One region of the Mycobacterium sp. 23 genome, then DNA from elsewhere that is predicted to be linked to it. Evidence: predicted binding sites of a transcription regulator. Region 1 holds the regulator's gene; each other region holds the start of a gene.
The links. The regulator LexA, encoded in region 1, represses DNA repair genes until DNA is damaged. The targets are predictions, from matches to a motif close to CGAACANNTGTTCG.
Positions count from the first base shown of each region.

Region 2: the regulator LexA is predicted to act here: its motif matches at 5,845-5,858, upstream of ruvC (crossover junction endodeoxyribonuclease RuvC).
Region 3: the regulator LexA is predicted to act here: its motif matches at 2,069-2,082, upstream of ACNQS7_RS17945 (DUF222 domain-containing protein).

Region 1 is NZ_JBLVUX010000005.1:1,450,557-1,461,203, reverse strand. It holds gene dapF (diaminopimelate epimerase) at 1-68, shown strand, start outside; gene hflX (GTPase HflX) at 115-1,551, shown strand; gene ACNQS7_RS07835 (acyl-CoA dehydrogenase family protein) at 1,641-2,801, shown strand; gene ACNQS7_RS07830 (TerC/Alx family metal homeostasis membrane protein) at 2,805-3,974, opposite strand; gene ACNQS7_RS07825 (LGFP repeat-containing protein) at 4,277-6,601, shown strand; gene lexA (transcriptional repressor LexA) at 6,629-7,363, opposite strand; gene ACNQS7_RS07815 (LysM peptidoglycan-binding domain-containing protein) at 7,657-8,163, shown strand; gene nrdR (transcriptional regulator NrdR) at 8,326-8,787, shown strand; gene ACNQS7_RS07805 (peroxynitrite isomerase) at 8,798-9,283, shown strand; gene ACNQS7_RS07800 (PhzF family phenazine biosynthesis protein) at 9,287-9,973, opposite strand; gene ACNQS7_RS07795 (alpha/beta hydrolase) at 10,008-10,647, opposite strand, start outside.
Region 2 is NZ_JBLVUX010000005.1:1,278,122-1,288,768, reverse strand. It holds gene ACNQS7_RS06970 (PE family protein) at 1-2,164, shown strand, start outside; gene ACNQS7_RS06965 (polyamine aminopropyltransferase) at 2,175-3,743, opposite strand; gene ACNQS7_RS06960 (DUF350 domain-containing protein) at 3,740-4,198, opposite strand; gene ACNQS7_RS06955 (DUF4247 domain-containing protein) at 4,221-4,652, opposite strand; gene ACNQS7_RS06950 (DUF2617 family protein) at 4,649-5,143, opposite strand; gene ACNQS7_RS06945 (DUF4178 domain-containing protein) at 5,149-5,757, opposite strand; gene ruvC (crossover junction endodeoxyribonuclease RuvC) at 5,906-6,460, shown strand; gene ruvA (Holliday junction branch migration protein RuvA) at 6,457-7,050, shown strand; gene ruvB (Holliday junction branch migration DNA helicase RuvB) at 7,047-8,090, shown strand; gene ACNQS7_RS06925 (DUF1304 domain-containing protein) at 8,101-8,487, shown strand; gene ACNQS7_RS06920 (hypothetical protein) at 8,646-9,317, shown strand; gene ACNQS7_RS06915 (PE family protein) at 9,304-10,647, opposite strand, start outside.
Region 3 is NZ_JBLVUX010000005.1:3,624,603-3,635,249, forward strand. It holds gene ACNQS7_RS17940 (PPE domain-containing protein) at 1-705, opposite strand, end outside; gene ACNQS7_RS17945 (DUF222 domain-containing protein) at 795-2,066, opposite strand; gene ACNQS7_RS17950 (DUF427 domain-containing protein) at 2,171-2,851, shown strand; gene ACNQS7_RS17955 (formate/nitrite transporter family protein) at 2,834-3,664, opposite strand; gene ACNQS7_RS17960 (acyl-CoA dehydrogenase family protein) at 3,719-4,867, opposite strand; gene ACNQS7_RS17965 (LLM class F420-dependent oxidoreductase) at 4,868-5,788, opposite strand; gene ACNQS7_RS17970 (acyl-CoA thioesterase) at 5,794-6,684, opposite strand; gene ACNQS7_RS17975 (SMP-30/gluconolactonase/LRE family protein) at 6,816-7,634, shown strand; partial or broken gene ACNQS7_RS17980 (thioesterase family protein) at 7,648-8,466, shown strand; gene ACNQS7_RS17985 (TetR/AcrR family transcriptional regulator) at 8,538-9,089, shown strand; gene ACNQS7_RS17990 (FAD-binding oxidoreductase) at 9,079-10,434, opposite strand; gene ACNQS7_RS17995 (glucose 1-dehydrogenase) at 10,437-10,647, opposite strand, start outside.

The sequences.
Region 1 (10,647 bases):
GCGGGCCGTCGGTGCTGGTCGCGCACGGCGAGGTGAGTGGGGAATGGTGGCGCGCGCAAGAGCGTTAAATCGGATGCATGACGCCGAATCGGCGTGCAACATTGCTAATTGCCTATGAAAAATTCTGAGTCTTTTCCCGAATTTGCTGACCGCACTGGGCCCGAGCCCAGCACCGGCGAGCTCGCCCTCGAAGACCGATCGGCACTGCGCCGGGTGGTCGGTTTGTCGACCGAACTCACCGACATCTCCGAGGTCGAGTACCGCCAGCTGCGCCTGGAACGTGTGGTGCTGGTCGGTGTCTGGACGGAGGGCACCTCGGCCGACAACCAGGCCAGCCTGGCGGAATTGGCGGCGCTCGCCGAAACCGCGGGCTCCCAGGTGCTCGAGGGACTGATCCAGCGCCGCGACCGCCCCGACCCGTCGACCTACATCGGCTCGGGCAAGGCCCAGGAACTCCGCGAGGTGGTGCTGGCCACCGGGGCCGACACCGTGATCTGCGACGGCGAGCTGTCGCCGGCCCAGCTGACCGCGCTGGAAAAGGCCGTCAAGGTCAAGGTCATCGACCGCACCGCGCTGATTCTGGACATCTTCGCCCAGCACGCCACCAGCCGGGAAGGCAAGGCGCAGGTCTCACTGGCGCAGATGGAGTACATGCTGCCGCGGCTGCGTGGCTGGGGCGAGTCGATGTCGCGGCAGGCCGGCGGCCGGGCCGGCGGCAGCGGCGGCGGTGTGGGTCTTCGTGGCCCGGGTGAAACCAAGATCGAAACCGACCGGCGCCGCATCCGCGAACGCATGTCCAAGCTGAAGCGCGAAATCAGGGCGATGAAGCAGGTTCGCGACACCCAACGCAGCCGCCGCCTGCACGCCGATATGCCGTCGATCGCCATCGTCGGTTACACGAACGCGGGCAAGTCCAGCGTGCTCAACGCGCTGACCGGGGCCGGGGTGCTGGTCCAGGACGCGCTGTTCGCCACGCTGGAACCCACCACCCGGCGCACCGAGTTCGACGACGGACGCCCTTTCGTGCTCACCGACACCGTCGGCTTCGTTCGGCACCTGCCCACCCAGTTGGTCGAGGCTTTCCGCTCCACTCTGGAAGAAGTCGTCGACGCGGACCTGCTGGTACACGTCGTCGACGGCTCCGACGTCAACCCGCTGGCCCAGATCAGCGCGGTCCGGCAGGTGATCTCGGACGTGGTCGCCGACCACGGGGCCGAAGCGCCGCCGGAATTGGTGGTGGTGAACAAGACCGACGCCGCGGGTGACCTGATGCTGGCCCGACTGCGCCACGAACTTCCCGGCGCGGTGTTCGTCTCCGCCCGCACCGGCGACGGCATCGACGCGCTGCGACGGCGGATGGCCGAGCTCGCGGTGCCGACCGACACCGCCGTCGACGTCGTCATCCCGTATGACCGCGGCGACCTGGTGGCGCGGGTGCACTCCGACGGGCGGGTCCATCAGGCTGACCATCAGGCCGACGGCACCAGAATCCAGGCGCGGGTCCCGGTCGCGCTGGCCGCCGCGCTGCGCCAATTCGGGTCGGACGCCTAACCAGGCGGACGCGCCCGCTCGACCAACCGCCCGGTTGGTATATGTTGGGCGCAAGAGTCTTCCACCTATGACAGCCGGAGGTCGCACCCATGGGCAGCGCCGTCAAATATCAGCGCACACTTTTCGAACCCGAGCACGAGCTGTTCCGGGAGTCATACCGGGCATTCCTGGACCGCCACGTCGCGCCGTATCACGACGAATGGGAGAAGGCGCACATCGTCGACCGCGGGGTGTGGCTGGAGGCGGGTAAACAGGGCTTCCTGGGCATGGCGGTTCCGGAGGAGTACGGCGGCGGGGGCAATCCGGACTTCCGCTACAACACGATCGTCACCGAGGAGACCACTCGCGGTCGCTACAGCGGTATCGGATTCGGCCTGCACAACGACATCATTGCGCCCTACCTGCTGCATCTGGCCACCGAAGAGCAGAAGCAGCGCTGGCTACCGAAGTTCTGCACCGGAGAACTGATCACCGCGATCGCGATGACCGAGCCGGGCACCGGAAGTGACCTGCAGGGCATCAAGACCCGCGCGGTCAAAGAGGGCGACCACTATGTGCTGAACGGGTCAAAGACGTTCATCACCAACGGAATCAACTCCGACCTGGTGATCGTGGTGGCGCAGACCGACCCGGAGAAGGGCGCGCAGGGCTTCAGTCTGCTGGTCGTCGAGCGTGGCATGGAGGGCTTTGAGCGCGGCCGTCACCTCGACAAGATCGGCCTGGACGCGCAGGACACCGCCGAACTGTCGTTCACGGACGTGAAGGTTCCGGCCGAGAACCTGCTCGGCCAGGAGGGCATGGGCTTCATCTACCTGATGCAGAACCTGCCCCAGGAACGGCTGAACATCGCCGTCATGGCGGCAACAGCCATGGAAACGGTGCTCGAGCAGACGCTGCAATACACCAAGGAGCGCAAGGCTTTTGGCAAGCCGATCGGTAGCTTCCAGAACAGCCGGTTTGTGCTGGCCGAGCTGGCTACCGAGGCCACCGTGGTACGCATCATGGTGGACAACTTCATCGCGCTGCACCTGGAGGGGAAGCTGACGGCCGAGCAGGCCGCGATGGCCAAGTGGTACTCCACCGAAAAGCAGGTTCATCTGATCGACCGCTGCCTGCAACTGCATGGTGGATACGGCTACATGCGCGAATACGATGTTGCCCGTGCCTATCTCGACGCCCGGGTGCAAACCATCTACGGCGGCACGACCGAGATCATGAAAGAGATCATCGGCCGTGGACTCGGTGTCTAGCGTCTAGCTCGCATCTCGGTGCGCATCGTGCGCGCGTCGTAGCAGCTCCGCGAGTTCTTGATCCTCGCGCGTGTCGTATTTGCCTGCCAGCGAGTTTATTTCGCGCTCCGCCCGCAACAACTCGGCATATGCCGCTTCGCGCTGTGCTGGATCCTGCGTTGAGGTCAGGTACTCGAGCGCGTGCCGGCGGGCCCGGCTCACGGCGTTCTGTCTGCGGCCGCGCGCCGAAAGCAGCGACACCGCTGTGGTTGTGAGCAGCACGGCGACGATCACCAGCAGCGACACCGTGATACTCAACTCCACGACCGGGACCGGCCTGCCGTGGTTGATGAATGGAAGGTTGTTGTCGTGCAACGCTTCCAGGATCAGCTTCACGCCGATGAAGCCCAGGATCACGGCCAGACCGTAGGTCAGATAAACCAGTCGATCGAGCAGGTTGTCGATCAGGAAGTACAGCTGACGAAGACCCATCAGCGAAAAGGCGGTCGCCGCGAAAACCAGGTAGATGTTCTGTGTCAGACCGAACATCGCCGGCACCGAATCGAAAGCGAACAACAGATCGGTGCCACCGACGGCGATCATCACCAGCAGTAGCGGTGTCATGACCCGTCGACCGTCCTGCACGACGAACAACCCGTCGCCGTCGTACTCCTTTGATGTCCGCAGGAAGCGACTGGCCAGCCGGATGACCAGGTTGTCGGCGTTACTCTCTTCTGTCTCTGCCGGTTTGGCGAGCTTTCCGGCCATGATCAGCAGCCCCACACCGAACAGGTAGAAGACCGAGTTGAAGTTGTTCAGGAGTGCGCCGCCCAGGACGATGAAGACGGTGCGCGCGATGAGCGCGAACGCGATACCGAACAACAGCACCTTCTGCTGCGCCACCCGCGGAACCCCGAAGCTGCTGATGATCAAGAGAAATACGAAAAGGTTGTCCACGGAAAGGGCTTCGTTGCTCAGGTAGCCCGCGAAGTATTCGACGGCCATGCGCGGGCTGCCCAGTACGGCGATGCAGATGCCGAAAAGTACCGCTATCCCGATATATGTTGCCGACCAGGCTGCGGCCTGACGTAGCGTCGGCACGTGCGTCTTGCGTACCTGAAAGACATAGTCGAACAGCATCAACCCGGCGATCAGCACGATGGTCAGGGCCCAGCCAAGTCCGGAAACACCCATGCGCGCTGGATTTCCTCTCGCGAGATCGGCCGGCATGCCAGGCGGGATGTCGTCTCGGGCACGGTAACCCAACTGATGCCCGGGGCGCAGCGCGGTTTCTCGCGACATGAGCGCGGCACGGCATCATTTCGACATCGGCTCGGTATCCGTTTCCGTAATATGTACGATTTGACTTCGCATATCTCAATCGCTAGAGCAAAGTTATGCGAGCCCGGAAGCGATGCGCATCGCTGCCGGGAAACGGCCCACGGCGGTGAATCCGCCTGCTCGCCAGGTGGGCAGGGCATCGGCTGGGAGGCTTGGTGAACGGGCAAAGGGGTCAATTGAGCAAGTTGGTCGGGCGTGCGCGAGGCGGCCTGACGGCCGCCGCGTTGGCCACCGCGCTGGCCCTGGCGCTGCTGGCGCCTACCGCGTCCGCGTCGCCGATCGGCGACGCCGAGGCGGCGATGATGGCGGCGTGGGACAAGGCCGGCGGCGCGTCATCCACGCTGGGTGCCAGAAAAGGCGACGTCTATCCCATCGGCGACGGGTTCGCTCTGGACTTCGACGGCGGCAAGATGTATTTCACCCCCGCCACCGGTGCCAAGTACATGTTCGGCCCCATCTTGGACAAATACGAGTCGCTGGGCGGTCCGGCGAACAGTGATCTCGGTTTCCCGACCATCAACGAGGTACCCGGTCTCGCCGGACCCGACAGCCGGGTCAGCACGTTCGCGGCCAGCGACAATCCGGTGATCTTCTGGACCCCCGATCACGGCGCGTTCGTGGTCCGCGGCGCCCTGAACGCGGCGTGGGACAAACTCGGCAGTTCCGGCGGAGTGCTGGGAGCCCCGACCGGGGACGAAACCTACGACGGTGAGGTGGCGTCGCAGAAGTTCAGCGGCGGAGAGGTGTCCTGGAACAGGAAAACCAAGGAGTTCAGCACCAACCCGCCGGCGCTGGCTGACCAACTCAAAGGCCTGCAGATACCCATCGATCCCACCGCCGCCATCAACATGGCGTGGCGCGCGGCCGGCGGCGCGAACGGACCATTGGGGGCCAAGAAGGGCGGCCCGAGTCCGATCGGTGGCGACGGCATCGTCCAGGAGTTCAACGGCGGCAAGATTTTCTTCAGCCCGGCGACCGGCGCGAACGCCGTCGAAGGGGCGATCCTGCAGAAGTACGAGTCGTTGGGCGGACCGGTCAGCAGCGACCTCGGCTTCCCGATCGCCAACGAGGCCGACGGCGGTATCACGCCGGCCAGCCGGATCGCCACGTTCTCGGCCGCAGACAAGCCGGTGATCTTCTGGACTCCTGATCACGGCGCGTTCGTCGTGCGCGGAGCCATGAAGGCGGCGTGGGACAAGCTCAAGGGAGCCACCGGCAAACTCGGCGCGCCCGTCGGCGACCAGGCGGTGGACGGCGACGTGGTATCGCAGAAGTTCACCGGCGGCAAGGTGTCGTGGAACCGCGCGAAGAACACCTTCACCACCGATCCGGCGAACCTCGCGCCGCTGCTGTCCGGCCTGCAGGTGTCGGGACAGAACCAGCCCAGCACGTCCGCGTCGCCGCCACCCGGCAAGAAGTTCACCTTCCACTGGTGGTGGTTGGCGGTGGCGGTGCCGGTGCTGCTGCTCATCCTGATGTCAGTGCTGGTGGTATTCGGCCTGCGCCGCCGTCGCGCCGGCCGGGCAGCTCCCGCTTACGACCGTGGCCGTGACGTGGCCGACGAGTTCGATGCGGGTGCTGACGGGCGCTGGTCGCACGACGACGTCGATTACGGCTCCGAGCGCTTCCCGCCCGTCGAACACCACCCCGAAGAGCACGAGGTGCCGGAATACGGTGCAGCGCCGCGGGTGAGCTGGTCCAGAGGGGGCGGGACCACGGCCGGTCCCGAGGGGCGTGGTCTGGGTGCCGAGGACTATCACGACGAGACCGCCGAGTACGGGGACGAGTACGCCCATGGCGCCGACGACTACGCCCGCGGCGCCGACGAGTACGCCCACGGTGCCGAGCAGGAAACCGACTTCGAGGAATACGAACACGACGAGTTCGAAGGTGACGAGGATCCGGACGCGGTGGACACCACCCCGACGCCCATCGTGACGCGCGGCGCCTTCGGCCAGCTCGTCGAGGCCGAGCCGGAGGTCGCAGAAACGATCTCGCCGGAAGCCTTCGAGGCGGAGTCCTCGGTGCCGCGCAGCGAGGGTCCGGTAGCGCCTGAGGTGCCCGAAACCCATCCTGAGCAGGAATTCCCGGACATCTTCTACCCCCGCGGTGGTCCCGCGGAAGAGGAGGTACCCGACGCGGCCGCCTCGGATACCGTCGTCGGCGCTTTCGAGCCGCGGAAGGGGCGGCACGCCGCCGCGGATGAACCGGGCTACGCACCGACGGCGACGGAGGCGGCCTATGCCGCGGCGCCGCAGGCCGAGGCTCCTCTGGCCGCAGACACTGCGGCGCGGCCGACCATCCACCTACCCCTGGACGACGACCCGTATCGGGCGCCGGACGGCTACCCGATCAAGGCCAGCGCGCGGTTCGGTCTGTACTACACGCCCGACAGTGCGCTATACCACGACACCCTGGCCGAGATCTGGTTCGCCAGCGAGGCCGTCGCGCAAGCCAATGGCTTCGTCAAAGCCGACTGATCGCCGGCCTGCGTCAGCGCTTCGGCGCTACACCTTGCGGATGACGGTGACGACCTTGCCGAGCACGGTCGCGTCGTTTCCGGGAATCGGATCGAAGGCCGGATTGTGGGGCATCAGCCAGACCTGACCGCCCGCCCGCTTGAACGTCTTCACGGTGGCCTCACCGTCGATCATGGCCGCCACGATGTCGCCGTTGTCGGCGACGTTCTGTTGGCGCACCACGACCCAGTCGCCGTCGCAGATGGCGGCTTCCACCATCGAGTCGCCGACGACTTTGAGCAGGAACAGCGTCCCTTCGCCGACCAGCTCTCGCGGTAGCGGAAAGACGTCTTCGACCGCCTCTTCGGCCAGTATCGGTCCGCCGGCGGCTATCCGGCCCAGCACGGGTACGTACGTAGGTTCCGGCAACGCGTCCGACCCGGCCACGTCGGTGCTGGGAGGTGTCACGGCGTCATCAGCCGCGCGGACGTCGACGGCCCGCGGCCGATTGGCATCCCGCCGCAGATAACCTTTGCGCTCCAGCGTGCGCAACTGGTGGGCCACCGAGGACGTCGACGTCAGGCCGACCGCGTCACCGATCTCGCGGATGCTGGGTGGATAGCCGCGGGTGGTGACCGAAGCGCGGATGACTTCGAGGATGGTGCGCTGCCGCTCGGTCAGCGCGGCATCGACGGCGTGCAACCGGCCGTCAGCGGCGGCTCGTTCGGATGCGCTAGCGGAACCGGCTCGATCAGCTACTGGGGGGTCGTTGCTGTCGCTCATGCCACTGAATGTAACCGCACCCGACCGAAGAATCAAACATGTGTTCGAGCAGCGTGTCGGAGCGGTCGGCCCAGCCTTCCTAGCGGCCCGGATCAGCGGAATCACAAGTGTGTAACTTTCGGATGGATCGGGTATCCGAAATTCATCCAGCTGGTTGCACCGACAAAACCTTGTCGGTGGTGAGGTCTACCGTTTTGCTCGTGCGACACGCCTCGCTCAGATGTTCGATATCGAACATGTGAGCGACTAGGGTCGAACACACGAGCGATATTTAGTCGACCGGAGGCAACGACATGACGATCAGCTACGCGGGCCCGCAGCGCACCTGGAACGCGCAGAGGCTGGTGAACAGGCCTGCCAACAGGCCGTTCGACGAGTCGCCTACATATCGCGGCGGGCAGATCCGGTCAAACCGGCCCGGCCCCACCCGTCCGGCCGGCGCGCCCATGCACTACCGCGGCACCGGCGTGGCGATGTCGACGGCGTCGCACCGGCGGCGTCCGGTCTCGGTGCTGACGACGATGGGGCTGGCGCTGCTCGCCGGCATCATCACGCTGTGGCTGGGCTTGATGGCCAATTTCGGGAGTGTGCTGAACGACGAACCGGCCGGCGCGTCGGCGCAGGTACCGGCTGCACTCGCCGTGGTGCGCGTGGAGCCCGGTGAGTCGCTGCAGCAACTGGCCACCCGGGTCGCGCCCGGCGCCCCGGTGCGCGAGGTGGTGGAACGGATCCGCAATCTCAACGCGCTGGACTCCAACGCAGTCGCCGCCGGCCAGACGTTGATCGCCCCGATCGGGTGAACCCGCGGGGAGCGGGACGAATTGCGCTCTGCGCCAACCTTGCTCGGTCGTCTCCACCTGCTGCTGGACTGATCGTGCCAGCGGTGGCCACGCCGGTGGCGCACAGGTACTCTCGGGGTGGTTCTGCGGTACCCCGAAGTCAGGCGCGGCAAAGGAGCGGCTATGCACTGCCCGTTCTGCCGGCACCCCGACTCGCGAGTGATCGATTCCCGGGAGACCGATGAAGGCCAGGCGATCCGCCGGCGCCGCTCGTGTCCCGAGTGCGGGCGCAGGTTCACCACCGTTGAGACCGCGGTGCTCGCCGTCGTCAAGCGCAGCGGCGTTACCGAACCCTTCAGCCGGGAAAAGGTGATCAGCGGCGTGCGCCGGGCCTGCCAGGGCCGCCAGGTAGACGACGATGCGCTGAACCTGTTGGCCCAGCAGGTCGAAGATTCGGTGCGGGCCGCAGGTCCGGAGGTGCCCAGTAACGAGGTCGGTCTTGCCATCCTGGGACCGCTGCGCGACCTCGACGAGGTGGCGTACCTGCGCTTTGCGTCGGTTTACCGGTCCTTCTCGTCGGCCGACGACTTCGAGCGGGAGATCGAGGCCCTGCGTGCCCATCGCAACGTGTCGACTCCGGGCTGAGGCTCGATAGATGCCCGTCGAACTCCACCCCGATCTCGCAGCGCTGGAGCCCCTGCTGGGCACCTGGACAGGACGGGGTGCTGGCGAGTACCCCACGATCGAACCTTTCGACTACCTCGAAGAGGTGGTTTTCACGCACGTGGGCAAACCGTTTCTGGTCTACGGGCAGAAGACTAAAGCTCCCGCCGACGGCAAACCCCTGCACGCCGAGACCGGCTACCTGCGGGTACCGCAGCAGGGAAGGGTCGAACTGGTCCTCGCTCACCCGAGCGGCATCACCGAGATCGAAGTCGGTTCCTACTCAGTGGCCGGTGACGTCATCGAGATCGAGCTGGCAACCATCGACATCGGGCTCACGCCGACCGCCAAAGAGGTGACCGCCCTGAGCCGTTCCTTCCGCATCGACGGCGATCAACTGTCCTACTCCCTGCGGATGGGCGCCGTTGGCCAGCCCGAGCAGCACCATTTGGCCGCAGTGCTGCACCGGCAGAGCTGAGCGTCAGTTCACCTGCCGCACACCGTCATCGGCGACGCGACCGCCGACTTTCGCCCATCCCTCCGCGCTCCACGTCGTCGTGATCAGCGACCCACGGCCCTGCGTAATCACCAGGTCCCGACTGAGGTATTCGGTGATCCGCACCGCCGCGGAGCCGGTCGCCTCGTCTTCGGTCACACCGAGGTTCGACGCGAACATCCGGCTGCGCACCGACCCGGTCTCTCGATCCGTCCACGCCCACAGATAGTGCGCGACGTCGTCGGGGAAATCGGCGGGATCGGCCTGCAGCACCGCATCCGGTGAATCGAAATCGTGGATGGCGAATTCCGGCGCCCATTCCGCGGGCGCGCTGATCTCGGTGAACTCGCCGGAGTAACTTACCCGCACCAACCCGGCGGGCAGGTGCAGCGTGTTGATCGGCGTTCCACGTCGCCGCAACCACCACGACGCCCCGACGCACGGGTGGCCGGCGAAGGGCAGTTCGGTGCGGGGGGTGTAGATGGTCGCGCGCGCGGTCGTTGCCCCCTGGGCGGGGAGTTCAACGAAAATCGTCTCGCTGTAACCCAATTCGTGGGCGAGTTGCTGGCGGTCACCCGGGTTGACCAGGCTGGCGTCGACCACACCCAGCGGGTTGCCGAAGTTTCCGTCCGGGTCGGTGAATACCCGCAGCACGGTGACGTCGATGCTCATGGCCCGACCCTACGGGTCGATACGAGCACATCGATCAGGTGGCGCTGCGCTCGTCGGCTCCCATGGCATTGAGGACGGCGACGCGGGTGTCCGTCGGCCCGGACACAGTGCGGGCACCGCCGCCGCTGCGCAACAACTCGCGCAGGGCTGCCTGATCGTATTCGGGTGGCTCGGTGGTGTCGATGAACCGGTGCACGATGTCAAGGAATCGGGCGGGGTCGTCGTGGAAGGGGAAATGGGCGGAATTCTCGAAGATCTCGAGCCGGGACCCGGGCATTGCCGCGTGCGCCATATGGGCGTGCCGAACCGGGATCACCGAGTCTTTCTCACCCCAGATGATCTGAACCGGGATGGCCTCGGTCAAATAACACCGGTCCAGCATCGTGACGATCTGACCGCGCCAGTCCACCACGGCCCGCAGCGTGCGGGTGAACGCCGAGGACGCCGTCGGCTCGGGCAGGTCGTTGAGGATCCGCAGCATATTGGGCAGATCGCGGCCGATGGCCGTGGAACCGAGCGCGAGTCCCGCCAACTGGCCCAGTACCTGCACCGCGGGCAGCACCATCGGCAGTCGCAGCAGCGCCAGCGCCTCGGCCCCCATCGGCAGCGAGGCGAACCGCAATGCGATGTTGACGTCCTTGGTGACACCGCCGGCGCCCACCAGGATCAGCCGG
Region 2 (10,647 bases), 170 kb from region 1:
CGGCGTTGGCGGCAGCGCGCCGGCAGGCACGGCTGGGGCGCACGGCGTCGGCGGTGTGGGCGGAGACGGCGGCAATGGCGGGACTCCCGGCAGCGGCGGCAACGGTCGCGACGGCACGATCAGCGTCAACGGTGGAGTCGGCGGCAAGGGTGGCAACGGCGGCAACCCCGGCGTCGGCGGCGCCGCCGGGGCCGGCGGGAGCAGCGGCGGCAGCAGCGTCGCCGCCAGCGGCAAGGCCGGCACCGCTCCCGGCAGCGGCGGCAACGGCGGCAACGGCGGCAGGGGGGCCGACGCGCCGGCCGCCGGCCTCAACGGCGCTGCCGGCGGCGCGGGCGGCGACGGAGGAACCGTCGGTAATGGCGGTAACGGCGGTACTGGGGGAACCGGTGGCGTGGGCACCCAGGGTGGTGCGGTGGCCGGCGCCGGCCAGAACGGCGGGGACGGGGGAACCGGGGGTACCGGGGGAGCCGGAGGCGCGGGAGGCAAGGGCGGAAACCTCGCCGGCAAGGGCGGTAACGGCGGCACCGGCGGTGTCGGGGGCGTCGGCGGAAACGCCAGCAGCGGCACCAACGGCGTGTCCAATGCGGCGAACTCGAACGGAGCGGCCGGAGGGGACGGCGGCGACGGTGGCGTCGGCGGCCAGGGTGGTCAGGGCGGCAAGGGTGGTGTCGCCGGGACCGGTGCGGGTGGCAGCGGAAGTGCCGGTACCGGTGGAGCCGGCGGCAAAGGCGGCAACGGTGGCAACGCCGGAAGCGGCGGTGACGGCGCCAGAGGCACCTTCACCGGTGGTGACGGAACCGGCGGCAAAGGCGGCAACGGCGGTGACCGTGGGGCCGGTGGGGAGGGCGGTGCCGGTGGTGCCGGAGGCGGTCCCGGTGCGAACACGGGTGCCAAGGGGGGTTCGGGCGACTACGGCACCGGCGGCGGCAACGGCGGCAAGGGCGGTGCCGGGGCCGACGCCGTCACCATCACCGGAACCGGCGGCACCGGGGGCGCTGGTGGCAACGCCGGAATCATCGGCAACGGGGGCGACGGCGGCACCGGCGGGGCCGGCGGTACCGGCACCACGGCCGGGACCGCCGCGACGGGCGGCACCGGCGGATCGGGAGGGAAGGGCGGGGCCGGCGGCAATGCCGGAACGTTCGGCGGTGACGGCGGCAACGGTGGCGTCGGCGGCGTCGGCGGCAAGGGCGGCACCGGTGGGAAGGGGATTGCCGGCGGCAACGGCAGCAGCCAGGGGCCGGGTGGTGGTGACGGCGGCAACGCACAGACCGGCGGCACCGGCGGTCAAGGGGGCCAAGGCGGTACCGGCGGTGAAGGTGGTACCGCCGGCAAGGGCAGCTTCATCGGCAACGGCAAAGACGGAGTGACCGGCAAGGGCGGCGCGGGCGGCCAGGGTGGCACCGGCGGGACCGGTGGTACCGGAGGCACCGGCGGTAACGGCGGCGATTCAACCGCGGGCAGGCCACAAGCCGGTCAAGGAGGCCGCGGCGGCGACGGCGGCGTAGGTGGCGCCGCCGGGACCGGCGGCACCGGCGGCGGGTCCGGCGCCAACCAGGGCGCCACCGGTGGGATCGGCGTGCAGGGCAACGGTGGCCAGGGCGGCGTCGGCGGCAACGGCGGCACCGGTAACGTCGGCGGCGTCGTCAACCCCGCGGGTGGTCAGGGCGGCAACGGCGGTAACGGTGGGACCGGCGCCAACGGCGGCAATGCGGGCAACGGTGGCCGTGGTGGCGACGGCGGCGTCGGCGCCAACGCCGACGGAGCCCGTGGCGGCACCGGTGGCGTCGGCGGCACCGGCACGCAAGGCTTCGGTGGCCGCGGCGGCAACGGCGGCGACAGCGGCAACGGCGCGGACGCGTCCGTCCTGTTCGACGCCGGTGACGGCGGTATCGGCGGCAACGCCGGCGGCGGGGGTAAGGGAAGTTTCCTCGGCTCTGGCGGTGCCGGCGGTAACGGTGGTCGGGGCGGCAACGGCGGCAACGGTATTGCTCCCCTGCTCGGCAGCGGAGTCGGCGGGAAGGGTGGTCTCGGCGGTGCCGGCGGGTTCGGTGGCGACGGCGAATTTCCCGAACCCGCGGTACCCGGCGGCAATCCCACCGGTGACCCGTACCCCACCACCGGAGGGCAGGGCGGCGCCGGCGGCAAGGGTGGCGGCCAGTAACGGTGTTCGTCTAGTCGTACCCGCGCCGCATGTCCTCGACGATCCGCGGATTGTCCAACGTCGAGGGCTCCATCGGCCGCGGCCGGACGTCCTCGGAGAACACCGTCGCGGCGTCCAGCACCCGCTGGTCGAGGTAGCGCAGCGGCGGAACATCGCGTGGCAGCGCCGCGATCGGCGCGGCGCCACCGCGTTGTGCCAGCACGAATCCCCAGTCCCCGAATGTGGGCACGTACACGTGGTACGGCGTGACGGCATAGCCGCCCGAATGGATGGTCGAGACGGTGCGCCAGAAGGCCGTTCGGGTCGAGAACGGGCTGCCCGCCTGCACCACCATCAGCCCGCCCGGGTTCAGCACCCCCGCGACCAGCGCGTAGAACTCGGTCGAATAGAGCCGACCCAGTGCGGGCGTGTCGGGATCGGGCAGGTCGACGATCACCGCATCGAAGCGATCCGACCGGGCGCCCCGCAGCCAGCTCAGCGCGTCGTCGATCACCACGCGCACCCGCGGATTCTCCAGCGACCCGCCGTTGGCGGCACGCATGGTGGTGCGCGCCAGTTCGATGACCGCCGGGTCCAGCTCCACCTGCACGATCCGCTGCAAACCCGGCTGGCGCAGCAGTTCGCGCGCCGCCAGCCCGTCACCGCCGCCGAGCACCAGCACCGAACGGGCGCCGCCTCCGAGTGCCGGGTAGACCAGGCTCTCGGTGTAGCGGTATTCGTCCCGGGTGGAGAACTGCAGATCCCCGTCCAGGTACAGGCGCATGTCGTTGTCGCGGCGGGTGACCACGATGTCCTGATAGGCGGAGTGCCGGTGGGCGATGATCGGGTCGGCGTAGAGCTGCTGCCGGGTGGAGATCTCGATGTCCTGGGCGCGGACCAGCAAAGTGATGAGCAGGGCCAGCGCCGCGGCCAGCGCGGCCAGCGCCGCCGCCAATTGCCGTGCCGAAACGACCCGCCGTAGCAGGAATACCGCGACGATCGCCGCTGCCACCAGGTTGACGATGCCGGTGGCGGCAGCGCCTCTGATCATCCCCAGATGCGGGAGCAGGAGGAACGGCCAGGCCAATCCGCCCAGCAGTGCGCCCAGGTAGTCGGCCGCGTTCAAGTTGGCCAGCGCGCGACCGGCGTCGGTGGCCAGATCGGACGGGCCCGGAGCGCGTCCGCGCTGCAGCAGCGTCATCAGCAGCGGCACCTCGGCACCCACCAGACACCCGATCAGCGCGGTGCTCACGGTCAGCACCAGCGTCGAACCGTCGACGAATGCGAACGCGACATACAGGGCCGCGGCGGACAGTCCGCCGACGATGCCTAACAGCACCTCCACCGCGATGAACGTGATCGCCGCGCGCGCCAGCAGCGGCTTGATCAGCAGCGCACCCAGACCGAGCGCGGCGATGTACCCCGCGACGATGAGCGACGTCGCCACGATGCCGCCGCCGTTGAGGCTGGTCGACAGCGTCAGCATCGCCAGTTCATAGACAATCCCGCAGGCGGCACACGCGGCGACCGCGGCCAGCAGCACGGCCCGCCACCGGCCCAGCGACGACGAGACCAGCCCGGCGACAGCGGTTGTCGTCATAAGAGCGCGGCCGCGTTGACCCCTCCCACCGCCAGCAGCATCGCCGCTGTGGCGAACGCGGCCGGATGCAGTGTGGGTTCCTCGACATGCTCGTGAAAGTTGCCCGGCACCGCGATTCGCAGGATGACCAGCGCCAGTCCCTGCAGAATGACGCCGATTCCGCCGTAGATCGCCACCCCGAGCAGGCCCTCGCCCAGCTGGTTGGAGCTGGTATTGATCGCCGCGATGATGACGGTGCCCAGCGCCGCGTACATCGCGGTGGCCAGGATGGCGGCGTTGGGCCGGCGCTCGATGAACACCAGCTGACGCAGATTTCCGGGGGTCAGGACGTCGACCATGAGGAACCCGGCGATCAGTACGGCGATCCCGACCGCGAAGTAGAGGACCGTGGCGACGGCCCCGCGCAGGATCGGATCGAGGCTGACGCTGCCGAACTCCACCGCGCTGTAGTACATGACAGTCCTCCTTTGCGAGTGCCTACTTGACGCCGCCCGGGCCGCCGGGTCGGCCGCCCGAGCCGCCCGATGGGGATCCGGGCGTGAACCCGGGACCGAGGAAGACGTAGGAGCCGTGGCTGTATCCCGCACCCAGGTCTTCGACCCGGATGCTGCAGGGACGGGTGCCGTCCGGGCCGACGATCACGACGTAGTCGCTGTACCGCAGATATTCATTGCCGCCGTTGGACGCCCGGGCGGAGGGCGATTTGTAGTGAGTCAATGTGTCGGCCACCTGCTTTGGTGACCCGGAGCAGGAGTAGCGGTTGGCGTTCGCGTCGTGGGCGTACGCCTGGTAGTGGTCGGCGATGTAGGAGCCGACGTCCCGGCTCACCAGCACGATGCCGAAGACCAGCGACACGGTGGCGGCCAGTGCCAGCCCGCCGGCGACCAGCAGCAGCCGGTTGCGGGTCACGGCTGCCACCGGCTGGCTGTGTAGACGACGGTCCCGCCGGTGCCGGTGGGGTAGAGGTGCCAGGTCTGCCACTGCCAGCCGTCGCCGTCGGGCTCGGCCGCCAGGGCCGTCAGCGCCGCGTCGTCGCCCGGGAACACACCGCCCAGCCAGCCCGGGTCGCGGGCGCACCGCTCGCGCAAGTCGCCGGCCAGGGCGCGGAAGGTGGCTTCGTCGTGCGTCACACTGTGCGATTCGAGGTGATAGCCCGGAGCATCCGAGTGCGCGGGCAGACCGTCCCCTGCGGCGCACGAGACCTGTTCGGAGAACCGGCCGGTGCCGTGTTCCACGGTGACGACGTGCGACGCACCCAGGACGCCCAGCAGTAGCGCGCCGCCACGCGGATGTGCCACTCGGTAGCTGGCCAGCGTGGGCGGTGCCGCCGCGTTGAGCGCCAATGCCAACCTGGCCCCGGACACATCGGCCGGAGCCACCGCCAGATGGTGAAGCGGCACCTCGGTCAGCCCGCGGGTGCGGGGTAGACGGTGATCTCGCCGGTGACCACGGTCTTGCCGGTGGATATCTCCCAGGGTGTTTCCGGTGCCCACCGCTCGAACGAGAGCAGCGTGGCCTTATCGGCGCTCGCGTAATCGACGTAGTCCATCTCGCCGCCGGGCGGCAGGCCGGTGGTGCCCTCGGTGGTGTAACCGGCGTGACCGCGCTCCACTTCGTGTAAGTCGGTGCCGTCGACCGTGTGGCGGCCGCCGGGCTGCAGGTCCAGATCCGCGCGTTTGAACCACATGGCCAACTCGAGTCGGCCGTCGTCCTCCTCGACGCTGAACCAGACCGGCTCGTCACCGCCTTCGAGCAGGTGTTCCCACCACACGAACGGGCCTTCGCGGTAGGTGACCGAGCCGCGCACCACGTAGTCGATGCCGCCGTGGCTGACGATCGCGCCAGGGCCGAGTTGGCGGGGACCGTATTCGGCGGGCATCGCGGTGAACGCGAGCGGGTCCTGCCTGGGTTCGGGGGTCTTGGGGGTTCTGGGCGCCCTCTTGAGCGCATAGACAAGCACCAGCAGAGACGCGATGAACAGCGCCACCGCGATCACGATGAGTTGTGCTCCCACGCGGACCCTTCCGTCGTGCGCATAACGTAACTCACGGCCGCAGCGCGTGTCTTTCACCGGTGATGTCCCACTTGGCGGCTAGGCTATCGAACAGCTGTTCGGAAATTCGGCCTACGACTCGGCCTCGGGAAGAACGTGGGGAGCTGCGGTGCGTGTGATGGGCGTTGACCCCGGCTTGACGCGGTGCGGCTTGTCGCTGGTGGAAAGCGGTCGCGGTCGGCAGATCACCGCTCTGGACGTCGACGTGGTTCGCACTCCGTCGGGCGAACCGCTGCACCGGCGGCTGCTGGCGATCAGCGACGCCGTCGACCACTGGCTGGACACCCACCACCCGGACGTACTGGCCATCGAGCGGGTGTTCTCCCAACTCAACGTCAGCACGGTGATGGGGACGGCGCAGGCCGGCGGCGTGATCGCGCTGGCGGCCGCCAAGCGAGACATCGACGTCCACTTCCATACGCCCAGCGAGGTCAAGGCGGCGGTCACCGGCAACGGCAACGCGGACAAGGCGCAGGTCACCTCGATGGTCACGAGAATCCTGGCGCTGCAGGCCAAGCCCACTCCGGCCGATGCGGCCGACGCGTTGGCGCTGGCCATCTGTCACTGCTGGCGAGCGCCGATGCTGGCGCGGATGGCGGCCGCCGAGGCTCAGGCGGCGCAGCAGCGCAGCAAATACCTGGCCAAGTTGAAGGCCGTCCGGTGATCGCCTCGGTCCGCGGTGAGGTGCTGGAGGTGGCGCTGGACCACGCCGTGATCGAGGCGGCCGGGGTCGGCTACCGGGTCAACGCGACGCCGTCGACACTGGCCACGCTCCGGTCGGGCAGTGAGGCGCGGCTCATCACCGCGATGATCGTGCGCGAGGATTCGATGACGCTGTACGGGTTCTGTGATGCCGAGAACCGCGACCTGTTCCAGACGCTGTTATCGGTCTCGGGTGTCGGGCCGCGGTTGGCGATGGCGACGCTGGCCGTGCACGATGCGGCGGCGCTGCGCCAGGCGCTGGCCGACGGCGACGTCACCGCCCTCACCCGGGTGCCCGGCATCGGCAAACGCAGCGCCGAACGGATGGTGCTGGAATTGCGCGACAAGGTGGGCCTGGTCGCAGGGTCCGGGGCAACACCGGCGGTGAACGGTCACGCGGTGCGCGGGCCGGTGGTGGAGGCGCTGGTCGGGCTGGGTTTTGCGGTCAAGCAGGCCGAGGAGGCCACCGACAAGGTGCTCGCGGCCGACCGGGAGGCGTCTACGTCGTCGGCGCTGCGGGCCGCCTTGTCGCTGCTGGGTAAGGCCAAATGAGCGATCCTGAGGAGCTCGACGAGCGCGACGTCTCGCCTGCGCTGGCCGTCGGCGAGGGGGACATCGACGGCAGCCTGCGGCCCCGCTCGCTTGGGGAGTTCATCGGCCAGCCACGGGTCCGCGAGCAGTTGCAGCTGGTCATCGAGGGGGCCAAGAACCGCGGCGGCACCCCCGACCACATCCTGCTGTCCGGGCCGCCCGGCCTGGGCAAGACGTCGTTGGCGATGATCATCGCGGCCGAACTGGGGTCCTCGCTGCGGGTGACCTCGGGGCCGGCTCTGGAACGCGCCGGCGACCTGGCCGCGATGCTGTCCAACCTGGTGGAGCACGACGTGCTGTTCATCGACGAGATTCACCGGATAGCCCGGCCCGCCGAAGAGATGTTGTACCTGGCGATGGAGGACTTCCGGGTCGACGTGGTGGTCGGCAAGGGCCCGGGTGCGACGTCGATTCCGCTGGAGGTCGCACCGTTCACGCTGGTCGGTGCGACCACCCGGTCCGGTGCGCTGACGGGCCCGCTGCGCGACCGGTTCGGGTTCACCGCGCACATGGACTTCTACGAGCCCGCCGAGCTGGAACGGGTGCTGGCCCGCTCGGCCGGCATCCTCGGTATCGAGTTGGGCGCCGAAGCGGGGGCGGAGATCGCGCTCCGCTCGCGCGGCACCCCGCGGATCGCCAACCGGTTGCTGCGTCGCGTGCGTGACTTCGCCGAGGTGCGCGCCGACGGCATCATCACCCGTGACATCGCCAAGTCCGCGCTGGAGGTCTACGACGTCGACGAGCTGGGGTTGGACCGGCTGGACCGGGCGGTGCTGTCGGCGCTGACCCGCAGTTTCGGCGGCGGCCCGGTGGGCGTCTCGACGCTGGCGGTGGCCGTGGGCGAAGAGGCTGCGACCGTCGAAGAGGTGTGCGAGCCTTTCCTGGTGCGCGCCGGAATGGTCGCGCGCACGCCGCGGGGCCGGGTGGCCACGGCGCTGGCCTGGACGCATCTGGGCATGACGCCGCCCGCCGGGGTCTCGCAGCCCGGGTTGTTCGACTAGGAGGACTCAGATGGTCACCGCCGCTTTGATCTTCGCCGCGCTGGCCGCGGTCCTGCACGTCTACATCTTCACGATGGAGTCGTTGACGTGGACCTCCAAACGCACTCGCGCGACGTTCGGCACCACGGTCGAGGAGGCCGAGACCACCAAGCTGCTGGCGTTCAACCAGGGGTTCTACAACCTGTTTCTCGCCATCGTGTCGGGAGTAGGCATTGCCGCGATGTTCACCGGGCACCGTGACGTCGGGGCGGCCCTGGTGTTCGCCGGCGTCGGGTCGATGGCGGCGGCCGCGGTGGTGCTGCTGCTCTCGGCTCGGGACAAGGCGCGCGCGGCCGTGACGCAGGGGCTGTTCCCGGTCATCGCGATCGTGCTGCTGCTGGTTGGTTTACTGACGTAACACCAGTAACACCAGTCACGGCTGAGCTCGGCATGACCGCGTCTGAAAAACGATATCGCCGGCGATATCACCGGCGTCTGCGCGTTCGGATGAGAAGACGGCTGCTTTAACGCCTCGGGGTCCGGGTACCCACCCCGGTACCTACCGAGGGAGATGTCATGAAAACCATCGAGGACCGCCCCACCCGGGGACGAATCCCACGCTCGCGTGGCGCCGTGATCGGATTGCTGCTGGTGATCCTGGGCGCATGGGGAGCACTGATCCCCTTCATCGGCCCGAACTTCGACTTTTCCTACACACCCGGCCAGGCCTGGACCGCCGCGCGCGGTTGGCTGGAGCTATTGCCCGGCGTGGCCACCGCGGTCGGTGGCCTGTTGCTGATCGTCTCGCGTAATCGCGGCAGCGCCATGCTGGGTGGCTGGCTGGCGGCGCTGGGCGGAGCCTGGTTCGTCGTCGGCCGCACCTTCGCACCGTTGTCGGGCATCGGCTCGGTCGGTGACCCGGTGGGCGCCACCGACCGCAAGCGCGTCGCGGTGGAACTCGCGTACTTCTCCGGCTTGGGCGTCCTGATCGCCTTCCTGGCCGGGGCCGCTCTGGCCCGGATGGCGTTCCGGTTGGCGCGCGACGTGCGCCCCGTCGAGCCCGTCGCGCATCCGGTGGAACCGGCTACTGCGGAGCCGCAGTACAGCGGGTTGGTCGAGCCCGAACGCGAGGTGTCGACCGACGCTCTGACCACACCGCGGGACCGGTTCGGGCCGGCCGACGGTGAAGCCGAGACTCGGCGTGGCGGTCTGTTCCGGCGGCACCGCGCGCCGGTCACACACCGCTAATCCTGTTGTCTAGGCTGCGCGGTCCGACCCCGTTGATACCGGCGCCGCTGGTGCCGCCTCGGCCGCCGCTACCGCCCTGGCCGCCCTGAACGCCCTGGGCCGGGTTAACCGGGTCGCTTGGGCTGCTCGCGCCGGTTGCACCGTTGCCGCCGTTGCCGCCGAGGCCGCCGGTGCCTCCGGTGCCGTGGGTGCCGGCCGCGCCGCCGTCCACTTGAGTCCCTGCCGCTCCGGCGGTGCCACCGGTGCCGCCTTGGCCGCCGCTGGCGCCGGTACCGCCGCCGACGGTGGCGGTGAACCCGTAGTTGCTGCCGCCGTTGCCGCCGGTGCCGCCGGTGCCGCCGCGCCCGCCGTCGCCGGCTTCGCCACCGCCGGCGCCGTTGATGCCGGCGCCGCCGGTGCCGCCTTGGCCGCCGGTGCCGCCTTGGCCGCCTTGGCGGCCGGCGCTCGGGTTGAGGATGTCATCGGAGCCGTTGGTGCCCGCAGCACCGTTGCCGCCGTTGCCGCCGAGACCACCGGTGCCCCCGGTGCCGTGAGCGCCGGCGGCGCCGCCGTCGATACGGGTGCCGGCGGCTCCTGCGCTGCCGCCCGTTCCGCCTTGTCCTCCTTGGCCGCCCATGCCTCCGCCGGTGGCTCCGGTGGTGGTGGTGCCGGTGTTGGTGCCGCCGTTGCCACCGCCCCCGCCGCGCCCGCCGTGGCCGCCGTCGCCGGCTTGTCCGCCGCCTGTGCCGTTGACCCCGGCGCCGCCGGTGCCGCCGGCACCACCGGCACCGCCTTGGCCGCCCTGGTTACCAGCGGTTGGGCTTCCAATGGAGTTCGTGCCCGCGGTGCCGGTGGCGCCGTCGCCGCCCGTGCCACCGTGTCCGCCGGTGCCGCCGGTGCCGTTGGCGCCGACAGTCCCGCCGTCCGTGACGTGGCCGGCTGCGCCGGCGGTGCCGCCGGCGCCGCCTTGGCCGCCCGCGGCGCCCATACCGCCACCGGTGGCTCCGGTCGACGTGGTACCCAGGAAAGAACCACCGTGGCCGCCCCCACCGCCCTGACCCCCGGAGCCGCCGGCACCAGCCTGGCCGCCACCGACCCCGCCGATCCCGGCCCCGCCGTCGCCGCCCGTACCGCCGGCGCCGCCCCGGCCGCCCTGCAGGCCGACCGAGGGCGCGGCGCCGGAGTCGGTGCCGTTGGCTCCGTCCGCTCCCGACCCGCCTGCCCCACCCGCTCCGCCGGTCCCGCCGGTGCCGACGCTGCCGTCCGCACCGCGGTCCACTCCGGTTCCTGCGGCCCCCGCGGCGCCGCCGGCGCCGCCATGCCCACCGTCAGCGCCCGTGCCGCCGCCGGC
Region 3 (10,647 bases), 2.2 Mb from region 1:
TCCGGCACCTACGTTGCCGTTGCCGTTGTTCCCGCCGCCGATGTTGTAGTTGCCCGACTGCGGAGGCACCAGTTCACTGTTGTCGGTGCCGCTGTTGCCGATGCCGATGTTGCCGGTGCCGGTGTTGCCGTGCCCGATGTTCGCGTTGCCCCGGTTACCGATACCCAGGCTGGGCAGGTTCTGCAGGAGTCGTTGCAGATCACCGGGCAGCTGCGCGGCCGCGGCCGACGCCCCGGCGTAGTAGCCCGTCATCGCCTCGACGTCCGCGGCCCACATCTGCTCGTAGTGCCCCTCCGCAGCCATGATTGCGGGGGCGTTGAGCCCCAGCCAATCAGATCGGATCAGCTGCACGAAAGCGCTGCGGTTCGCCGCCACCGCCAGCGGATGGACGGTCGCGGCGCGGGCGGCCTCGAATACACCGGCCACTGTGCGGGCCTGTTCGGCCGCGCCGACCGCCCGGGCGCAGGCGGTGCCGAGGTACTCCGCATAGGGCGCGGCCGCGGCCGCCATCGCCGCCGACGCAGCTCCCTGCCACCAACTGCCCACCAGGTCCGTTGTCACCGACGAAAAGGACGATGCCGCCGTCCCCAATTCCGATGCCAAGCCTTCCCAGGCCGCGGCCGCGTCCAGCATCGGCGCCGACCCCGCACCGCTGAACATCAGCAAAGAATTAATCTCCGGCGGCAGAGTAACGAAGTTTGCCACAATCGACCCCCCGTCAGACGGAACTCTCTGATCCCGGAGAGCACCCTACGCCTACGCAAGCGTCAATTATCTCTCTTTTGAACGAATTGCTAGGCGGCATGGAAGTCGATGACGGTGATGCCCAGGGCGTCTTCCATCTCGCTGATATGGGTGATGGCGTAGATCGGTGGCGCGACGGATCGGTACCGCGCATCGGTGGGGGTGATGTATTCGGTGGTGTGCACACCGTTTTCGTCGTGTGCGGTGACGCGCCAGCCGGGTGATTCTTTGACGTAGTTGCAGCGTTCGCACAGGCCTTGGCCGTTGGTGGCGGTGGTGGGTCCGCCGTGGTGGGCGGGGGTGATGTGGTCGCGGTGGCGGATGGGGGCGTCGCAGTAGGGGGTGCGGCAGGTTTGGTCGCGCAGGTTGATGAATTCGGCCAGTCCGCGGGGGAAGGTGCGGGCGCGTGATTCCATGGCGACTAGGGCGCCGGTGGTGGGGTTGGCGTAGAGGCGGCGCAGGGTGGCCAGGGAGTTCTTCTCGGCCAGCGCGGCGGTGAGCCATCGGCGGGCGACTTCGGCGGGGATGGGCCCGTAGCCCTCGAGGGTCGCGGCGTCGTCGGTGTGGCCGAGCAGGGCCCGGTCGGAGATGACCACATTGAGGGCGATGGGGGCCGGGGTGGTGGCGGGGGTGGCGGTGATGCGCTCAATCAGAGTGTCGGCCATGACTTGTCCGCGACTGCGTCCGTCGAAGGTGGTGTCGGCGGCGCGGCGTAGTGCGGCGTAGACCCCGACGCCCTGGGCCAGGGGCAGCAGGGCGCTGATCCAGGTCATGGTGTCCGGTGCCGGGCGGATGGTGACGGTGCGGTCGTGCACGGCCCGGGCGGCGCGATCGACGACGGCGCGCGCGTTCAGGCGGTAGGCGATCTTTCGGGCGGCGGCGGTGATCCGCGTGTCGCCCAGTCCCACCAGCGTGTCCATCTCGGCGCACAGTTCGCGGTCCAGTATGCGGCGGTCCTCAACGTCCAGGCAGGCTGATTCCCGCACGATCAGGGTGGCCCGCCATTCGCTGAGCGCGCCGTGTTCCAACGCGGCCAGGGTGTGGGGCATCTCGTGCACCAAAGCTGTGGCGAACCCCAGGTGCCGGCCCCCGCGGGCCGGGGAATCCCGGCGGGCCAGGGCGACCTCGCTGGCCACCCCGCGGCCCCGCTTGGCCGCCGGCACTGCCGCGGCCGATTCCGCGGCACGCCGGACCGCATCCAGGGCGGCCGCCGCCCGCGCCTGCCCCGCGGCCGCGGCGGATTTCACCTGCTCCAACTCGGTGATGCGCGCGACCAGTTCGGCTTCGGTGGCACCCGGGTCCACCTGCGAGAATCGCAGCATATCGAACACATGTTCGAGCATACCTGAATCTACTGCCTCGTACTTTTTGGTAGGGCCGCGACTTGTGGATAACTGCGTCCCGCCACCCGCCGTACCCTCGAATGATGAGCCTGGTAGCCGGAGGCGGCCCACTCAGCAGCGATCCCGCCGGACGATTCACTCCCCCTATCCCCGACGGCGTCGTCTACATCGAGCCGCATCCGCGTCGGATCCAGGCCACACGCAACGGACGCACCGTGATCGACACCGAACGGGCGCTGATGGTGCACCGGCAGAACAAACCGCTCAGCTACGCCTTCCCAGAAGACGTAATCACCGGGCTCCCAACCGAACCCGAACCAGACGCACCAGGCTTCGTTCGCGTGGCCTGGGACGCGGTGGACACCTGGTTCGAGGAAGGTCGTGAGCTCGTTCACTACCCGCCCAACCCCTACCACCGCGTCGACTGCAGGCCGACCAACAGAAGGCTCCGGGTGTCAATCGACGACACCCAGCTGGTCGATACCGACGACACCCTGATTCTCTTCGAAACCGCGCTTGAACCAAGGCTTTACGTTCATCCGAGACATGTACGCACCGATCTGCTGAGGCAGACCGAGACCGCAAGTTACTGCAACTACAAGGGATACGCGACGTACTGGTCGGCGGTCGTGGGCAACACCGTCATACGGGACGCCGCCTGGACCTACCCCGACCCTTACCCCGAAAGTCAGCCCATAGCAGGGTTTTTCAGCTTCGACCCCACGCGCATCGACGTAGTGGCCGAACTACCTGTCAGCGGGTGACGTCATCGCCTCGGCGCGTTCCTCCTGCAACCGGTCCTTACTGCGCAGCAACCGCAACAGTGTCACCAGCGCCAGCCCACCAATCACATTGCCCGCCAGGGTATATCCAAACCAGGCCAACCAGTCGTGATAACCGAACGGCGCCCGTTCGGTGATGAGTGCGCCGAAGATGAGCAGCGAGTCCAGGATCGAGTGCAACAACTGCAACCCTGCGAGCAGGAAAGCCCCCGCGACCGCGGCCGCGATCTTGCCCGGTACCGAGTCGGTGCCATGCTGCATCCGGGTCATCAGCGTAATCACCATGCCGCCCAGCACCGCCAGAGCGAATGTCTGCGTCGACAGCGGCGCCGTGGCGAAGTGGGTGGCCGATTCGATCGCTTGTGTCCGCAATTGCGGAAAGCCCGCAATGATCAGCCACATGATCACCCAACCGCCGATCAGATTGGCCAGCAACGTGCCGCCCCAGAGTTTGAGCAGCTGCGCCGGTCCCGCATGCCGTGCGGCCACCGTCACGACCGGCACCAGGAAACCCTCGGTGAACAGTTCGCTGCGTCCCAACAGCAGCGCCAGGAAGCCGATCGAGAAGGCCAGCCCCGCGACAAGTGGGCGCTGGGTGGCACTCAGAACCGCCAGGTAGGCAAGGACACCCATAGCCACCTCGGTACCACCGAAGAACCCGGTCACGAATACTTCGCGCCAGGTGCGGTGCAGACGCTGCGCACCCTCGCTCACCATTCTGGTGAAGGCGTCCTCCAGCGCGTCCTCGATCGGGCTGTCTGACGCTCCGAGCTGACGCTGCGCAGTTCTGGTCATTCCCTGGCAGATACCCGTAAATCGCCACGCTTCGTTGTGAGACGCCCCACGCTGTCAGCTGCCGTAACTGGGCCGACCCAACCGCAACTCGTGCTGGGCGATCATGTTCCGGAACACCTCGAGGCTGCCGCCGTAGATCCCCATCGGCAGGGCCAGCCGGAAGAGATGCTCCGCCGAGCCGTCGTCGGCGGATCCCTCGGTATCGGTCGGCAGCGCCGCCGCCGGGCCCAGGATGTCCATCAGGTCCGCTGAGATGTCGCGCATGGTCTGTCCGATCGCGACGCGGCCGAACATGCCGGGGGTGGTCAGAGCCGCCTCTGTCCGCGCGAAATCCCGCCCCAGCCGGTACATCACAGATTCGTCGTCAATCTGGGCCAGGGCGGCCACCCGGTCGACCGCTTCGGCCATCACCATGCCGTGCCCGGACATCGCGGCGACATCCTGCAGGCCTTCGGCATCCCGTTCGGTCAACCCGTGCTCGGAGTCCAGCGCAGACCGCATCACCGTCCAACCGGCGTTGACGTCACCGATCCGGTACAGGTCGTCGACGCGTACGTTGCTGTAGAACACGATGTTGGTCCGGTCGCCGTCCAGGGTGCGGATGCCCTGGATCTCGATGCCTGGCGAATCCAGCGGCACCAGAAACATGGTCAGGTTGCGGTGTTTCGGGCCCTGCGGGTCGGTGTTGGTAAGCAGGAAGACGTACTTCGCGTTCTGCGCATTCGACGTGAACATCTTGGAGCCGTTAATGATCCAGCCGTCTGAATCCCGTACCGCGCGGGTCTTGCAGGTCGCCACGTCCGAGCCGCCTTCGGGCTCGGTATACCCCAGGCACAGGCGTACCTCCCCGGACAGCACCCCGGGCAACACCATCTCCGCGAGTTCGGGCGCCCCGAACTGCTCCACGAGGCGCGCGACCACCGACGTGGTGCCCCAGTGGTACCACGGCGTATGCGCCCGGGCGATCTCCAGGTTGAAAATGCGACGACGGACGGCACTGAAACCTCCCTCGGATTCCAGCTTCCAGTCCGAGGCCAGATAGCCCGCTGCGCCCAACGCCAAATGCACTCGCTCATCGAAGTTCTCACCGAACTCACGGTTGCGCCGACGCACCTCGTCCGTCACGTGTTCGGTGATGAACGCGCGCGTCTGGTCATGGAATGCCCGATCCTCGTCGGACAACGGCACCGCGGAAAAGTCCATTCACATCACATCGATCACCAGCGACCGGAACCGGTCCATCACCTCGAGCGCGTGCGCCAGACTGTCGCCGGGCAGGTGCGCCGATACCCACGTAACACCCAGTGCGGCAAGCTTTTCCAGCCCGCCCAGGTAGGCGTCGGCATTGAAATCGTCACTGGCCGGATTGCCGCCCTCGAAACTGCTGAAGGTGATGTCGACCGTCGACCAGTCCTTACCCACCGCGTCGCACCGCCGCCGCAGATCGTCGATCCCGGCGGCCAGCGCCTCCGCCGAATCGATGACCGCAGTGCCCGCGGTGCGCGCCAGCCCTGCCGGAGCGGGGAACGGACACCACCCGTCTCCGTACTGCGCGACCCGTTGGCGAGCCATACCGGTATTGCCGCCGATCCAGATGGGTGGATGCGGTTGGCTCACCGGCAGCGGATGCGCGGTGATCCCCCGCGCGGTGAAATGCTGCCCCTCGAATGTGACGTCGTCGGACGTCCAGATGGCCCGGATCGCCTGCAACGCTTCCTCGAACAACTCGGCGCGCTTGTCATAGTCCACACCCAGTGCCGCGAATTCCCGCCGCAGATAACCCACCCCCACCGCGAGGGTGAATCGGCCACCGGACAACAGATCGAGTGTGGCACCGGATTTCGCGACCACGAACGGATTCCGATAGGGCAACACCACAATATTCGGGATGAGCCGCAGCACCGAAGTCCGCGCCGCCGCAAAGCCTAGGGCCACAAAGGGATCCAGCGCGTCGTGCCCGCCGGCTTCCAGCCAGCGCTGCGACGGGGCCGGATGGTCGGTGAACCCGAACCCGTGGAATCCGGCCTTCTCGGCCGCTGCCGCCACTGTCGCGATGCCGTCCCCGCTGACCAGCTCCGGGTTGTACGGATGGCTGTGCATCGGGTGAGTGATGGTGAAGCGCACGGGATTCAGAACCGGGCCGCAGCGTTGATCGAGGTGTCGGTGGTGCGCAGCGGGCGGATCAGCGCCTCCTGCGCGAAGGAACACAGCAGATCGCCGTCCTCGGTGTGCACGGTTCCGCGCACGTAGGACATTCCCGCACCGACCTGGGTGCTCTCGTGACTGTAGAGCAGCCAGTCATCCCAGCGCACCGGTTCGTGGAAGGAAACGAAGATCGACATCGGTGCGGTCGACACGGTGAGGTGTGCCTGGGCGGTGCCGATGCCCGAATGTGCCCGCATGGTCGTCGAAATGCCCAGGTGTCCAGTGAAATACGCGATCAGGGCCTTGGCCAGATCGTCGCGCTCGGGGATCGGGTCGTAATGCAGCCAGGCGTACAGCTCCGGCGGACCGACCTCGTCGGGGCTGTTCACGTCGACCACGTCGACCAGGCGCAGTTCCCGGCCGGTCATCGGCATCTCGACGGCATTGGCGTCGGCCGGCGCCGCGACATCGGGCCGGGTCAGGTGGTGGCGGATGACGTCGCCGGTCGGAACGTCGGTGAGCACCGTGACGCTCACGCACCGCTTGCCGTTCTGCAGCACCGAGATGATCGCCGTCGCGGTGGAGCGTCCTTCGTTCAGCACGTCGAACACGAGCTCGATCGGCGGGCCCACCATGATGGCGCGGGCGAACACGGCGTGCGCCGAACGCACGGACTTGCCCTCAAATCGGTTCGCCGCGGCCACAATCGCCTGAGCTACGACCTGGGTGCCTTCCACCACCTGCCGGCCGTCCTGGCCGGCCAGTCCGGTTCCGGCGATGAACCGGTCGGGCCCGTCAGGCCGCACCTCGAAGAGATCCAGCAGGCTCTCCACCGACCACTGGACCTGTTCAGACTCTGTCGTCAACGCGCTCACCCCTTGTTCCGGCAGCTCACGGCCCAGCGTGACATTTCAGGCATTATTTGTAAAGCTCGCGCGAAGCCGCGCCCGCGTTGACAGCAACGCCCGCGGTGCATGACACTTTGGCAGTGATTTGTAAAGGCACGCTGGCGCCGACACCGCTCGCCGACGGCTTTTGCTTCGGGGAGGGTCCGCGCTGGTTCGAGGGCTTGCTCTGGTTTTCCGACATGCTCGGCGAAGCCGTCCACACCTGCGACTGGCGCGGCTCGCTTACCACCCTGCCGCTGCCCGGCCACACACCCTCGGGGCTGGGTTTCCGTCCCGACGGATCACTGCTGATCGTCTCCGCCGAGGACAGGCAGGTTCTCCGGTATGACGGCGAGACCGTGTCACCTGTCGCCGACCTGTCCGACCTCGTACCGGCCAGCCTCGGCGATATGGTCATCGACGACCTCGGGCGTGCCTACATAGGCTCGCAGGCGTTCGACGGCGGCACCATCGTCCGGCTCGACACCGACGACACCGCGACCGTGGTGGCAACCGATCTGGACTTCCCCAACGGGATGGTCATCACCGCCGATCGCGGCACCCTGATCGTGGCCGAGTCGATGGGCCGCCGCCTCACCGCATACACCATCGGGAAAGACGGCGAGCTCACCGACCGCCGGCCGTTCGCCGACAATCTCGACGGCCCGCCGGACGGCATCGCGCTCGACGCCCGGGGCGGCGTGTGGGCGGCGATGACGCTGGCTCATCAGTTCGAGCGGATCACTGAAGGCGGCGAGGTGACGGACCGCATCGACATGGGTGACCGGGTCGCCATCGCGTGCACGCTCGGCGGACCGGAGCGGCGCACGCTGTTCCTGCTGTCGAGCACCGATGCTTATCCCAAGCGACTGATGGGCACCCGGCTGGCCAGGCTGGACGCGGTGCAGGTGGACATTCCGGGCGCCGGCCTGCCCTGACCCGAGGGGGAAGATGACCGACTCGTACTACGAGCTGATCGACAGTGCCGACGCGCGGGGCGAGAAGTTCCGGGCCACCGATCTGGCCCGCGGCACCTGGTCGTCCGCCATACAGCACGGCGCGCCGGTGTCCGCGCTGCTGACCCGGGCGCTGGAACGATGCGAGCGGCGCGACGACACCCGTTTGAGCCGGGTAGTCATCGACCTACTCGGCGCCGTCCCGGTGGAAGGGGATCTGTGGGTCCGCTCGAGCCTGGACCGCGGCGGAAAGCAGATCGAGTTGGTCACCGCGGAGATGCTGGCACTCGGACCCGACGGCGAACCGCGCCCGGTGGCCCGGGCCAGCGGATGGCGGCTGCAGCAGGTCGACACGGCCGCCGTCGCGCACTCACCCGCGCCGCTGCCGCGCCCGGTGTCCAAGGCGCGCAACCGTGATCTCAAGGCGCGGAATTGGGACCGCAACTATGTGCACAGCCTGGAGTGGCTGTGGCTGACCGTGCCGCTGACGCCGGGCCCGGGTGAATCGTGGATCAGGCCGATCGCGGACCTTGTCGCCGGTGAGACCATGACGCCGCTAGAGCGGTTGTTCGCAGTGGCCGATTGCGCCAACGGCATCGGCAGCAAGTTGGACATCACCAAGTTCACCTTCGTCAACACCGACCTGGCCGTGCACGTCTTCCGGGTTCCCGAAGGTGAGTGGGTCGGCATCCGCGCGGAAACCAGTTACGGCCCGGACGGCATCGGCGCCACGATCGGGACACTGTTCGACGAACAGGGCGCGGTCGGGGCCATCCAGCAATCGGTGCTGGTCCGCCCGAGGCCCCCCAGGGCCAAGACCAAGCCCGAACCCAATACCAAGCCCGAGCCGAACGCAGACCCAAACCCATTGGAAGAGAACAACTCATGAGCCAGCCATCGCCGGTGAGCGAAAGCGTCGACAACGACACCTCGACCCGTCAGCGGATCCTCGCGGCCACCGCGGAGGTGCTGGCCCGCAGCGGCAAGACCAAACTCAGCCTGTCCGAGGTCTCGACACAGGCCGGGGTGTCGCGCCCCACGCTCTACCGCTGGTTCGCGTCCAAAGAGGAGTTGATGTCCGCCTTCTCGCGATATGAACGCGAGAATTTCGAGAAGGGACTGGCGAAGGCGACCGCGGGGCTCAAGGGCGTCGAAAGGCTGGATGCCGCACTGCGATTCATCGTCGACTACCAGTACTCGTACTCCGGGGTGCGGATGGTCGACATCGAGCCCGAGCACGTCATCCCGATGATGTCCGGCGTCATCCCCGAGATGCGGGAGGGCTTACAACGGCTCCTGCCGGGACCCAACGCTGCGGTGAAAGCGGCGACGGCGATCCGAATCGCGATCTCGCACTACGTCGTTCGCAGTGACGACGCCGATCAGTTCCTGGCCCAGCTGCGTCACGCCGTCGGCATCAAAGGACCTACCGACTGAACAACACCGCCGCGTTGAGGTAGCAGGTCGGGTCCAGCGCCGCCTTGACGGCGCGCATCGCGGCGACGTCGGCGGCCTGCCGGGACATCCCGAGGTAGGGCCTCTTCAAAGTGCCGACGCCGTGTTCGGAACTGACATTGCCGCCGCAACCGGAGATCAGAGCCATCATCTCCGCGTACAGCGCGGGCTCGTGCTCCGTCGGGAAACGCAGCACGTTCAAGTGCAGGTTGCCTTCGCCCACATGACCGAAGAGCACCGGCAGCGCCTCGGGCACCCGCTCACCGATCAACGCCACCGCGTCGCGGGCAAAACCACCAATGGCCGACAACGGCAGCGAAACATCGAATTTCAGCGGCGGCCCGTACGCGCCCAAAACCTCGTTCAGCGACTCACGGACCCGCCACAACCGTTGTTGCGCAGCAGCATCCACGCCCACCGCCGGCTCGCCGCACAGTCCCACCCGGTCCAGCAGACCGGCCAGCCGCTCCGTCTGGTCATGATCGGCGGCCAGCTCCACCAGCAGGAACCAGTCGCCGTCGACCGGCGCCCCGACCCCCAACTGGTCGCGCGTCAACGCCACCCCGCGGCCGTCGATGAGCTCCAGCGCCGCGATCCCGTCCACCTCGGCGAACAGCCGGCCGGCCTCGACCAACGCCTCGAGGTCAGCGAACCCGCACACCGCGGTCACCCGGTGCGACGGCACCGGGTGCAATCGCAGATCCAGGGCGGTGATCACCCCCAGGGTGCCCTCGGCACCGACGAACAGCGACGGCAGGTCGTAGCCGGTGTTGTCACTGCGCACCCGGCTGTGCCGGCGCAGCACCGAGCCGTCGGGCAGGGCCACGTCCAGGCCGATGACCTGCTCCCCCATGTTCCCGTAGCGGACCGTGCGCAGGCCGCCGGCGTTGGTGGAGGCCATGCCTCCCACCGTCGCGGAGTCGCGGGCGGCCAGGTCGACACCGAACACCAGGCCCGCCGCGGTTGCCGCCCCCTGCACCGCCGCCAACGTGGCGCCGGCCCCGACACGAACCCGGCGCTCGACCACGTCGACATCGCCGACGGCAGAAAGTCTTTCGGTGGACAGCAGTACGTCGTCGTGTTCCGGCACGGTGCCGGCCACCAGCGAGGTGCGACCGCCCTGCACGGTGACGTAGGCACCGGCGTCGCGGCACACCCGCAGCACCGCAGCGACCTCGTCGGCCGAGCCCGGCCGCACCAGCGCGCTGGCCTTGCCGCGATACCGGCCGGTGTGGTCGATGCTGCGGCCCGCCAGTACGTCGGGGTCGGTGACGACGTGATTGGAGCCCACCACCTCGGTCAGGAGGCCGGGCAGGCTCGACACCATCGTCAGAACTGCTTGTGTGGCACGTCGGTCACCAGCCCGCCGTCCATGATGAATTCGCTGCCGGTGGCGTAGGAGGCTTCGTCGCTGGCGAGGAACACCACGAAGGTTGCGACTTCGCGGGCTTCGGCCGGCCGGCCCAACGGGATGGTGACCATGTCCTCGGGCAGGTGCGCGGTCATCGGGGTGCGGATGAAACCGGGGTGCACCGAGTTC